2 regions of the Pseudocitrobacter sp. 73 genome follow, and region 2 is predicted to be linked to the other one. Evidence: predicted binding sites of a transcription regulator. Region 2 holds the regulator's gene; the other holds the start of a gene.
The links. Region 2 encodes PurR, which represses purine synthesis genes. Its sites were predicted from a motif close to CANGCAAACGTTTGCNTG; they were not measured.

Region 1 (6,071 bases), on a different contig from region 2:
GGTATGTTATTGGGTGATGCCGGATGGAATGACACGCGAATTTCCGATGCACTGAAGCAGGGTAATACCCGTTACGTGAATATCCGACAGAATATCCCGGTGAATCTTTATTACCTCACCGCCTTTGTGGATGCTGATGGAAAGACACAATATCGCACAGATATTTACAATTATGATGTAACAGCGCGATCTGGCGCACAAATTCTGCCAAAAGCGGAACAATTAATCAGATAAATGAAGTAGTTCAGGTAATTTAGTGGTCCTATCTATGTCGCAACCTTCGCCCCGGAAAGCCCTGGTGGCGCGGGTTGCGCTGGGATGGTCGCCTTGACGCTGGCAGAAATGCCCGGTAAGGTGCCCTACGTGCGCCAGAAGTGCATAAATTTCGATCACATTTACTTGTAGACCTGATTATCATGGACAAATTTGACGCTAATCGCCGCAAACTGCTGGCACTGGGTGGGGCTGCGCTGGGCGCTGCTGCCATCTTGCCGATGCCTGCACTTGCTACCCTCTCGACCCCACGTCCGCGGATCCTGACGCTGAACAATCTTCATACGGGTGAGTTGATAAAAGCCGAGTTTTTTGACGGCAGAGGCTATATTCAGGATGAATTAGCAAAACTCAATCATTTCTTCCGTGATTATCGCGCGAATAAAATAACCACTATCGACCCCTCATTATTTGACCAGCTTTATCGGTTACAGGGCTTATTAGGCTCTAATCGCCCGGTACAGTTAATCTCTGGCTATCGTGCCATAGACACCAATAATGAATTACGTGCCCATAGCCGTGGTGTAGCGAAAAATAGCTACCACACGAAAGGACGGGCGATGGATTTCCATATTGAAGGCGTTTCGTTAAGCAATATTCGCAAAGCCGCGTTATCTATGCGCGCAGGTGGTGTAGGATACTACCCACGTAGCAACTTTGTGCATATTGATACCGGGCCGGTGCGGCACTGGTAACGAAACAGGAGCCTTATGAACTATCGTATTATTCCGGTCACCGCGTTCGCGCAGAACTGTTCATTGATTTGGTGCGAGCAAACGAAACTTGCTGCGCTGGTCGATCCAGGCGGCGACGCGGAGAAAATCAAAGAACAGGTTGAGGCCGCTGGCGTTACTCTGGTTCAGATTTTACTCACTCACGGGCATCTCGATCACGTAGGCGCGGCGGCGGAGCTGGCAGCGCATTACGGTATTCCCGTGATTGGGCCGGAGAAAGAAGATGAGTTCTGGCTGCAGGGATTACCGCAACAGAGCCGGATGTTTGGCCTCGAAGAGTGCCAGCCGCTGACGCCAGACCGTTGGTTGAATGAAGGCGAAACGGTGAGCGTGGGTAACGTGAAGCTGCAGGTGCTTCATTGTCCGGGACACACGCCAGGCCACATCGTCTTTTTCGATGATGCGTCGCGTCTGTTGATTTCCGGCGATGTTATCTTTAAAGGCGGGGTGGGGCGCAGTGATTTTCCGCGCGGTGACCACGGCCAACTGATCGACGCGATTAAACGTAAGCTGTTGCCGCTGGGTGATGACGTGACGTTTATTCCAGGTCATGGGCCGCTGTCGACGCTCGGTTATGAGCGGTTGCACAACCCGTTCCTGCAGGATGAAATACCTGTCTGGTAATTGAAAAAAAGGCCGCGAACGCGGCCTTTTTTTCCTGATGCGCAGCGCTTATCAGCGCCTACAACGTTTCTGCAATATATCAAATTTGCACTATTTCGTAGGCCGGATAAGGCGTTTACGCCACATCCGGCAAGAACCGCGCGCACTTTGTCAGCAATATGAGGCCGCTTTTGCGGCCTTTTTACTTCATCTGACCCGTCTTACAACACGGCGACAATGGCTTCGCACAGCGGGGCCATGTTGTCCGGGGTCATACCCGCGACGTTGATACGGCCAGAAGCTACCGCATACACGCCAAACTCTTCACGCAGACGCAGCACCTGATCTTTGGTCAGGCCGCTGAACGAGAACATCCCGTTTTGTTTAGTGATAAAGCTGAAGTCGCGGTTTGCGCCTTTCTCCTGCAGCGTGTTCACAAACAGCAGACGCATGCGCTGAATGCGTTGACGCATGTCGGTCAGTTCCTGTTCCCAGATAGCGCGCAGAGCATCATTGCTGAGAATGGTCGCGACAACGGATGCACCGTGAGCTGGCGGATTCGAGTAGTTAGCACGAATCACCGACTTCATTTGGCTAAAGGCGCGATCGGCGTTGTCCGCATCACGGGTGACCAGTGTGCAGGCGCCAACACGTTCGTTGTACAGACCGAAGTTTTTAGAGTAGGAGCTGGCAACAATCAGCTCATCATGCAGCGCGGCGAACGCGCGCAGACCTTCAGCATCTTCTTCCAGACCGCGAGCGAAGCCCTGGTAGGCGAAATCGAACAGCGGCAGCCAGCCTTTCTCGGCAGAAATCTTCGCCAACTGTTGCCACTGTTCCAGCGTCGGATCGATACCGGTCGGGTTATGGCAGCAGCCGTGGAACAGCACCACATCGCCGGCCTGAGCATTGTTCAGGCTGGCAACAAGGCCATCAAAATTGAGCGCATGGTTCTGTGCGTCATAGTAGTCATATTCGCAAACTTCCAGACCCGCAGCGTTAAAGACGCCTTTATGGTTTGGCCAGCTCGGGTTGCTTACCCAAACGCGTTTCGCGCTGGTGTTTTTGGCGAGGAAATCTGCCGCCACGCGCAGTGCCCCAGTACCGCCAGGCGTTTGCGCCGTGCGGGCGCGTTTGGCATTGACGATTTCACTTCCTTTACCGAACAGCAGCTCTTGCGTGCAACGACCAAACTCCGGGATACCATCAATACCGAGGTAGTTTTTGGTCGTTTCATTTTCCAGCAGATAAAGCTCCGCTTTTTTAACGCTGGTCAGAACCGGGGTTTTACCGGTCTCATCTTTGTAAACTCCAATCCCAAGGTTGATTTTGCTCGGGCGGTCGTCGGCACGAAACAGATCGGCCAGGCCCAGAATTGGGTCGGCAGGGGCGGCTGTAATGTTCTCAAACATGACGGGTTCCATTTATGAGTGACTTGGAGAAATCCGCTATCAGGTTAACGGCAGATTTACAAAATGCCAACCGTTTGCAATGAAAAGCGCGAGCCTTTTCAAAAGTCGCGATTTTTAACTGGCTGAAATATAAAAAACAGGGCCGAAGCCCTGTTTCCTGTGCATATAACAAAGTGGCGTACTGATTAGAACTGGTACACGATACCCACGGCTGCCTGATCGTCGGTAGACAGACCAGTGGCTGCGGTGTACTCGTTTTCGTCCAGCAGGTTGAATTTATACGCTGCATAGACGTTCATGTTTTTGTTGAAGTAGTACCAGGTGCCCACTTCGACATATTTCTGCAGGTCAGCAGTGCCGCCTTCGAAGCCAGGGCGGGAAGCCAGGTTTTTACCTTTAGACTGTACGTAGCCAACGGAGGGACGCAGGCCGAAGTCGAACTGGTACTGAACCACTGCTTCAATGTTCTGGGTTTTGTTGGCAAAGCCAGTGTCTTCCGGGGTCATGTTGTATGTCTGAGAGTACATGACAGCCGCATAGACGTTGTTGGCATCGTACTTCGCAGAGGTCGCCCACGCTTCAGCTTTGTCGCCGCTTGCGCTGAAGGCCTGGGTTTTCTGATCGATGGTGCGGTTAGAGTTTGCATAGCCCGCGGAGACCGCGAAGCCTTCACCAAAGGCATACGTTGCAGAGGTGCTGATGCCGTCGCCATTCTGCTTCTGAATGTTACGATCTTCGTTTTTACCCTGATACTGTACCGCGAAGCTCAGACCATCGACCAGGCCGAAGAAGTCAGAGTTACGGTAGGTTGCTACGCCGTTAGTACGTGCAGTCATGAAGTTATCGGTGTAGTTCCAGCCGTCGCCGCCCCACTCAACCAGCATATCGGTTGCGGATTCAACGTCGTAGATAGCGCCGTAGTTACGACCGTAGTCGAAAGAGCCGAATTCACCGGCTTTCAGGCCTGCGAAGGCCAGACGGGTTTTGGTGGTTTGGGAGCCTTCAACATTGGATGCGTCCATGTTGTATTCCCACTGACCGTAACCGGTCAGTTGTTCGTTAATTTGCGTTTCCCCTTTCACACCAATACGGGCATAGGTGGTATCAGAGTTGCTGGTGTCACCATTGGTGGTCCACACATGCTCACCGACCATTTTGCCGTAAAAGTCCAGTTTGTTGCCGTTTTTGTTGTAGATTTCTGCAGCGTTAGCTGCACCGGCTACCAGCAGGGCAGGGATCACCACTGCCAGGATATTGCGCTTCATCATTATTTATTACCCTCATTAGGTTTTTTTTATATCGACACTCGCCACTGCCGCCAATAACTTCTGTCAATAAAAATTTACAGAAACATTGATGATAGTTTGGTGTCTTTTTGTGTCTGAGAGGCATATTTCCATTCAAACCACCGTTTCGCTAGCCTGAAAGTGCTACAAATATCCTAATTAAGTAACAAAAAGAAATTATGTGTAACAAAAAGTTAAAAATAAGGAACTTTGTGAGACAACTCAAAGTTCTGTTGGGGTTAGGGAAGTATTAAGCGAAATAGTGGGTATCTATATGAATTTCTTATCTTTAATATCTGATATGGTTGTTTGTTGAGCATGTTGATGTAAATATGAGCTGCCAGGAATGTTAAATTTAAGTATCGAGGTAGCGACGATTTCGCTTAAAAATAATGCTATCGGCTCAGGTATTTCTAAAATCCACAAGTAATTGCACATTTTTTGTGCGTAAAAGTTAACAGAAATGGGATGTAACAAACTACGCGATGTAGGGGGTTGATCCTTAAGGTAATTGACGAAGGTTTACGTTAAGGACACAAAAAAGGCCAGCATTTGCTGGCCTTGTTGAGAGTGCGGAAATTTAGAAGCTGGCGTTACGCGGCGTTCTTGGGAAGGCAATCACGTCACGGACGTTTTGTACGCCAGTTACATAGGCAATCAGACGTTCGAAGCCCAGACCGAAGCCGGAGTGCGGAACGGTGCCGTAACGGCGCAGATCGCGGTACCACCAGTAATCTTCTTTGTTCAGGCCCATCTCTGCCATGCGGGCATCCAGCACATCCAGACGCTCTTCACGCTGTGAACCACCGATAATTTCACCGATACCCGGGGCCAGCACGTCCATCGCCGCGACGGTTTTACCGTCGTCGTTAAGACGCATGTAGAACGCTTTGATCTCTTTCGGATAGTTTTTCACTACCACCGGCGCTTTGAAGTGTTTCTCAGCGAGGTAACGTTCATGTTCGGAAGAGAGGTCAACGCCCCAGTAAACCGGGTTTTCGAAGGTCTGGCCGCAGTTTTCGAGGATGGTGACCGCATCGGTGTAATCCACTTGTGCGAAATCCGCCTCGATAAAGCGTTGCAGACGTTCGATGGCTTCTTTGTCCACGCGTTCAGCGAAGAATTTCATGTCATCCATACGTTCTTCAAGGACCGCTTTGAAGACATATTTCAGCATGGCTTCCGCCAGCGCGGCGTTATCTTCCAGATCGGCAAAAGCCACTTCCGGCTCCAGCATCCAGAACTCGGCCAGGTGGCGGCTGGTGTTGGAGTTTTCAGCGCGGAAGGTCGGGCCGAAGGTGTAGATTTTTGACAGCGCGCAGGCGTAGGTTTCGCCGTTCAGCTGGCCGGAAACGGTCAGGAAAGACTCTTTACCGAAGAAGTCTTTATCGAAATCGACTTTCCCCTGGTCGTTACGCGGCAGGTTTTCCATATCCAGCGTGGAGACGCGGAACATTTCGCCAGCGCCTTCGGTATCGGATGCGGTAATCAGCGGGGTGGACACCCAGAAGAAACCCTGCTCATCGAAGAAGCGATGCAGCGCCTGTGCCAGCGTATGGCGAACGCGTGCCACCGCGCCAATCAGGTTGGTGCGCGGACGCAGGTGCGCCACTTCACGCAGGTATTCGATGCTGTGACGTTTAGCCGCCATCGGGTAGGTATCTGGATCTTCCACCCAACCGGTCACTTCCACGCTTGTCGCCTGGATTTCGAAGCTCTGGCCCTGGCCCTGAGAGGCCACGACTTTACCGGTGACGACCACG
Region 2 (6,071 bases):
GCGATCTGAGAGTGGGCCCCACAGCAGCTGTGCCACGGCGAACCCGGCGAGGAACAAACTCAGGCTCGCGCTCACGGCGGCCGCCGGTGTTTGCAGATCGCGTTGAATCGCGGCAAAGGCCGGAAGATACATATCGGTGGCCAAAAAGCCCAATACGCTCAGGCCGGCCAGCCAGACTAAAAATCCTTTCCCAGGTTGCATAAAAACGCCTTTTTTGTACAGATGAGGAGGCTGAGAGTGTAGAGAGTGAAATCTGGCTTGTGAAACGCTAATATTTGCGTCTTGGTTTCAAAAATTTTGTAGGCAGAATATGTGGTCTGAATATTCACTGGAAGTTGTGGATGCGGTTGCGCGTAACGGAAGCTTTAGCGGCGCGGCAAATGAGCTGCATCGTGTGCCTTCTGCTATCAGCTATACGGTGCGTCAACTTGAGGAGTGGCTGGCTGTTCCGCTCTTCGAACGCCGTCATCGGGATGTGGAATTAACCCCGGCAGGGGCATGGTTTTTGAAGGAGGGACGCTCTGTTATCAAAAAAATGCAGATCACCCGTCAGCAGTGTCAACAGATAGCCAATGGCTGGCGAGGACAGCTGGCGATTGCGGTAGACAATATCGTAAAACCAGAGCGCACCCGACAAATGATTGTCGATTTTTATCGCCACTTCAGTGATGTAGAGCTGCTGGTGTATCAGGAAGTATTTAATGGCGTGTGGGATGCGCTGGCGGATGGGCGAGTTGAGTTAGCGATTGGCGCGACGCGCGCGATACCGGTTGGTGGTCGCTATGCGTTTCGGGATATGGGCATGCTGAGCTGGCAGTGCGTGGTAGCCCGTTCCCATCCACTGGCGCAAATGACAGGGCCACTCAGTGATGATGTGTTGCGCAACTGGCCGTCGCTGGTGCGTGAAGATACGTCACGTTCGTTACCTAAACGTACCACATGGTTGCTGGATAATCAGAAAAGGGTCGTGGTGCCTGACTGGGAATCGTCAGAAACCTGCTTATCCGCAGGGTTATGCGTTGGCATGGTGCCAGAGCATTTTGCGCGACCGAAGGTAGATAAAGGCGAATGGGTTGCTCTGGAACTGGAAAACCCGTTTCCCGATGCGGCCTGTTGTCTGACCTGGCAGCAAAACGACAGTTCACCGGCGCTAAGCTGGTTATTAGCCTATTTGGGGGACAGTGAAACGTTGAACAGTGAATGGTTGCGAACGCCCGCAGCGAGCGTTCGCAAAGAGGCTTAACGACGATAGTCGCGGAACGGGCCGTCGGCCACGGAGCGGCGTTCAATCAGGCGTGGGTGCACCTCGATGGACTGCGACTCTTCGCGTTTACTGACAATTCGGTCCATCAGCATGTTGAAGGCGGTTTCCCCGAGGGAATCCTTCGGCTGGTGGATGGTGGTCAGTGCTGGCGTAAAGAAACGCGAGTTGCGCACGTTGTCGTAACCAATCAGCGAGATATCCTGCGGCACGCGCAGCCCCATTTCGTCTGCGGCGCATAATGCGCCCATTGCCATGACATCGCCACCGCAGAAGATAGCGGTAGGGCGCGGATTCTGGGACAGAATTTGCTGCATTGCACGATAACCGGATTCCGGTTCAAAATCACCCTGAACAATCCAGTTTTCCGGCACCTTAATCATCATCTCTTCCATGGCTTTCATAAAGCCAGCCAGACGACCCGCACCCGTATTGCGCTCAAGTGGGCCTGGGATAACGCCAATTTCGCGATGCCCACGCTCCACCAGATAACGGCCGGCCATATAGCCGCCTTCGAAGGCGTTATCGATAACCGAATCGGTAAAGTCGGCTTTCGCTTCACCCCAGTCCATAACCACCATCGGAATATGACGGTACTCTTCCAGCATCTGCAGCAGTGGTTCCGGATATTCGGAACACATTACCAGCAGACCATCGACGCGTTTCTGCGCCATCATGGAGAGGTATGCGCGCTGTTTCTCAAGATTGTTCCACGCGTTGCCGAGGATCAGGGTATAGCCTTTCTGGAAGCAGTTTTTCTCAACAGCTTCAATAATTTCTGCAAAGTAGGCAGCTTCACTGCTGGTCGCCAACAAACCAATGGATTTGGTGTGATTGACCTTCAGGCTGCGGGCCACGGCGCTGGGAGAGTAGTGCAATTCTTTGATTGCCGCCCACACCGCTTCACGCGTCTCTTCGGCGACAAAACGCGTCTTGTTAATCACATGTGATACAGTTGTAGTGGAAACGTTTGCGCGCTTCGCTACATCTTTAATAGTTGCCATTCCATCTCACTCCAGACCCGGGCCTGCCCCTGATCGATTCAATACGAAAACGTTTGCCTTCACTCACCCTGGCGCAATGTTATGAATTGCGGTTCGCCGGGAAAACGACACAGGACGACAGGAGGGGGTCAATGGCCGATACACTTTTTAATAAGCGTCGAATTTTGTCTTATCTTTGACAAAAGTGGAAGCGCAAAATCGGTTATTGCGTGAAATCCGGGAAGATTTTTGCGAATAAGTGTGCAAAAATGACATAGCTCACTTTTGGTGTGGGGATAATAAGGAGAAAAATTGATGAGTACTGAACTGAAGATGTCAATTACCACTACGGTTATTACGCTGGCGCTGATCGTTGCTGCCGCGCTGACCGCCGTCCTGCATTAACCCATCCTAAAGGGAGAGACGGCTCTCCCTCTCTGCGATTGTTATCATTTCAGCAAAAATATTTTGCTGATTTGTTCACTTCTGTTTTTTTGTGATTGATGTCATGCTTTTGCATTCTGTTGTCACGCCGCCCTGCGTTAGCGGCAAATCGGAGTCAAAGCATGAAAGTGAATTATCCCTTACTGGCGTTAGCCGTAGGCGCATTCGGGATCGGCACCACCGAATTTTCGCCGATGGGGCTATTACCCGTTATTGCCAAAGGGGTTGATGTCTCGATTCCTGCCGCAGGTATGTTGATCAGCGCCTACGCCGTAGGTGTCATGGTTGGCGCGCCGCTGATGACGCTGCTGCTCTCACATCGCGCACGCCGCAACGCCTTAATTTTCCTGATGGCGATTTTTACCCTGGGTAATGTCCTTTCTGCCATCGCCCCGGATTACACCACACTGATGCTGTCGCGCATTATAACCAGCCTCAACCATGGCGCGTTCTTTGGTCTGGGATCTGTTGTTGCCGCAAGCGTGGTGCCAAAACATAAGCAAGCCAGCGCGGTAGCGACCATGTTTATGGGGTTGACCATCGCCAATATCGGCGGCGTTCCGGCGGCTACGTGGCTTGGGGAGACCATCGGCTGGCGCATGTCGTTCCTGGCGACGGCTGGGCTTGGCGTCATTGCCATTATCGGCCTGTGGTTGTCGCTGCCGAAGGGCGGGGCGGGCGAGAAACCGGACGTGAAACGTGAACTGTCGGTGCTGGTACGTCCACAGGTACTGTCTGCGTTACTCACGACTGTACTGGGCGCCGGGGCGATGTTCACGCTCTATACCTATATTTCTCCGGTTTTGCACACCATCACGCATGCGACACCTGCCTTTATCACATTAATGCTGGTGCTGATTGGCGTGGGCTTCTCAATCGGCAACTATCTTGGCGGTAAATTTGCCGACCGTTCGGTCAGCGGCACGTTGAAAGGTTTTCTGCTGCTGTTGATGCTGATTATGCTGGCGATCCCGTTCCTGGCGCGTACAGAAATCGGCGCGGCATTCAGTATGGTGGTGTGGGGTGCGGCGACCTTTGCGGTAGTGCCACCGTTGCAAATGCGCGTGATGCGTGTTGCGCATGAAGCGCCGGGGCTCTCTTCGTCGGTAAACATTGGCGCGTTTAATCTTGGTAATGCATTGGGTGCCGTAGCCGGTGGGGCGGTGATTTCAGGTGGACTGGGGTATAGCTTTGTGCCGGTGATGGGGGCGATTGTGGCAGGGGTTGCGCTAATGCTCGTCTTCTTTAGCAGCCGTTCACAGGGTGAAGAGGCCGTGGTCAGTCAGTAACAAAAACGCAGAAGGGAAAACCCTTCTGCGTCATTTCTTTATGCCGCCAGATTCTCAGCAACAAACTTCCAGTTTACCAGCGCCCAGAAGTGCTCCAGATAGCTCACGCGCGCATTGCGGTAATCAATGTAGTAAGCATGCTCCCACACATCTACCGTCAGCAGCGGTTTGGTATCGGTCGTCAACGGCGTACCCGCGTTAGAGGTAGAGACAATCGCCAGGCTGCCGTCGGCTTTTTTCACAAGCCAGGTCCAGCCAGAACCGAAGTTCTTCGCGGCTGCATCGCTGAACTGCGCTTTAAACTCAGCAAAGCTACCGAAAGAACGGTTGATGGCGTCTGCCACATCACCGGTCGGTTCGCCACCGGCGTTCGGTGCCAGGCAGTGCCAGTAGAAGGTGTGGTTCCAGACCTGCGCTGCGTTGTTAAACACGCCACCTTCAGAGGTGCGAATGATCTCTTCCAGCGATTTGCCTTCAAACGCCGTCCCTTTAACCATATTGTTCAGGTTGGTGACGTAAGTCTGGTGATGTTTTCCATAATGATATTCGAGCGTCTCGGCAGAAATGTGCGGTGCCAGAGCGTCTTTGGCATACGGTAATGCAGGTAATTCGAACGACATTGCTACTCTCCTTTTTATAGTTAATATCCTCAGTAACCCTGTACTGAGTGTGGTTAGAGTAGCAAATTAAAAGGTGTGATAAAAGAGAAGGTTACCCTGCCAGTAGCGTGGCAGGGCAGGGGTTAGCGGATGGTTTTCGGCGTCATCACGCGGCGTGCGCCGACGTAGTGGCGGTCCCAGTAGTCTTCACTGAGCGAGGTAATTTGAATGTCACGACCGGTACGCGGAGACTGAATAAACTTCCCGCCGCCGATATAGACGCCAACGTGATCGGCGGTGCCACGGCCACGCGTGCGGAAGAACACTAAATCGCCGCTCTCCAGCTCGCCACGGTCAATCGCACGGGCATCGCGCAGGTGGTACATTTCGTTAGCGGTACGTGGAATACGAAATTTCACCAGATCTTTATACGCGTAATAAACCAGACCACTGCAATCAAAACCGGTGCGCGGAGATGTTCCGCCCCAGCGATAGGGTTTGCCAATCTGGTCCATCAATTTATTCATCGCCGTTTTTTGTGCTTTCTGCACGCGCGCCTTATGCGCTTCGGCGATAGTTAACGGTTTGTTCTCTACCGTGCTGGTGGTACAGGTTTTCTTATGCCCTTTACGGACCACGCATTTGGTGGTGACGTTTGTCGCTGCGGTTTTCATCGCGCTGCTTTTGCTACGGCGGGTAGAAGCCGTCTTCGTGGTGCTGGCTGTGCGCGCAGTGCGGGATGATTTGCTGGCGGTAGAGGCGGTTTTTTTACTTGCCGTCGCCTTAGTGGTGGTTTTTTTGCTGGTTGAGGCGGTGGACTTCTTCTTGCTGCTGCTTTTGCTGACGGTATTTTTCTTCTTCCGTTCGCTTCCCTTGGCGGAATGCGATTTTTGCGCCGCCGTGGCTTTCGTGTGACCGGAAGCGTGCGAGAGCGGCGAGAATGTCAATGATGAAAACAGCAAAGCACAGAGCGTGATCGACATTTTTTTTATTCGCGCCACTGAGCAATCCTCTGAGAATGAAGGCATTAAATTCATGCCTGGGTATGATTTACAAAACTCATCAATTCTAATCCATATAAACCAATAATGTTAATAGCGATTTTGTATCTAAAAGAGTGTTTCGTTAGCAAGTGCAAAAAAAAACGGCAATTGAAATACAATCAGCTAAAAAATGCACAGATTTTTTGTCAGTGTGCTGTTAAAGTGACATTTTGAAAGCATGTTCTGCACTCAGCGGGTAAAAGAGTAAAGAGTGAATAAAATGTTATTTTCCGTCTGAGGTCTGAAACGCTACAATGTCAGACTACATGTGGTATTCGAAGTTAAGGAAGTAAGACAATGAGCACAACTGTTGAAACAATCCAACGTCAGATCGCTGAGAACCCCATCCTGCTGTACATGAAGGGTTCCCCGAAACTGCCAAGCTGCGGTTTTTCCGCACAAGCTGTCCAGGCGCTCTCTGCCTGTGGCGAACGTTTTGCATACGTAGATAT

Region 1: a site for PurR is predicted at 3,086-3,103, ahead of F0Q32_RS00705 (amino acid aminotransferase). Genes of this name have one in related genera too.

What each region holds. Positions count from the first base shown of each region.
Region 1 is NZ_VTZO01000001.1:164,031-170,101, forward strand. Features, by position in the region: gene ldtD (L,D-transpeptidase) at 1-234, shown strand, start outside; gene F0Q32_RS00695 (YcbK family protein) at 417-968, shown strand; gene F0Q32_RS00700 (MBL fold metallo-hydrolase) at 984-1,631, shown strand; gene F0Q32_RS00705 (amino acid aminotransferase) at 1,832-3,022, opposite strand; gene F0Q32_RS00710 (porin) at 3,208-4,290, opposite strand; gene asnS (asparagine--tRNA ligase) at 4,889-6,071, opposite strand, start outside.
Region 2 is NZ_VTZO01000008.1:170,780-176,850, reverse strand. Features, by position in the region: gene punC (purine nucleoside transporter PunC) at 1-201, opposite strand, end outside; gene punR (DNA-binding transcriptional activator PunR) at 311-1,243, shown strand; gene purR (HTH-type transcriptional repressor PurR) at 1,240-2,265, opposite strand; gene F0Q32_RS08070 (YnhF family membrane protein) at 2,560-2,649, shown strand; gene F0Q32_RS08065 (MFS transporter) at 2,811-3,977, shown strand; gene sodB (superoxide dismutase [Fe]) at 4,016-4,597, opposite strand; gene F0Q32_RS08055 (C40 family peptidase) at 4,720-5,577, opposite strand; gene F0Q32_RS08050 (Grx4 family monothiol glutaredoxin) at 5,917-6,071, shown strand, end outside.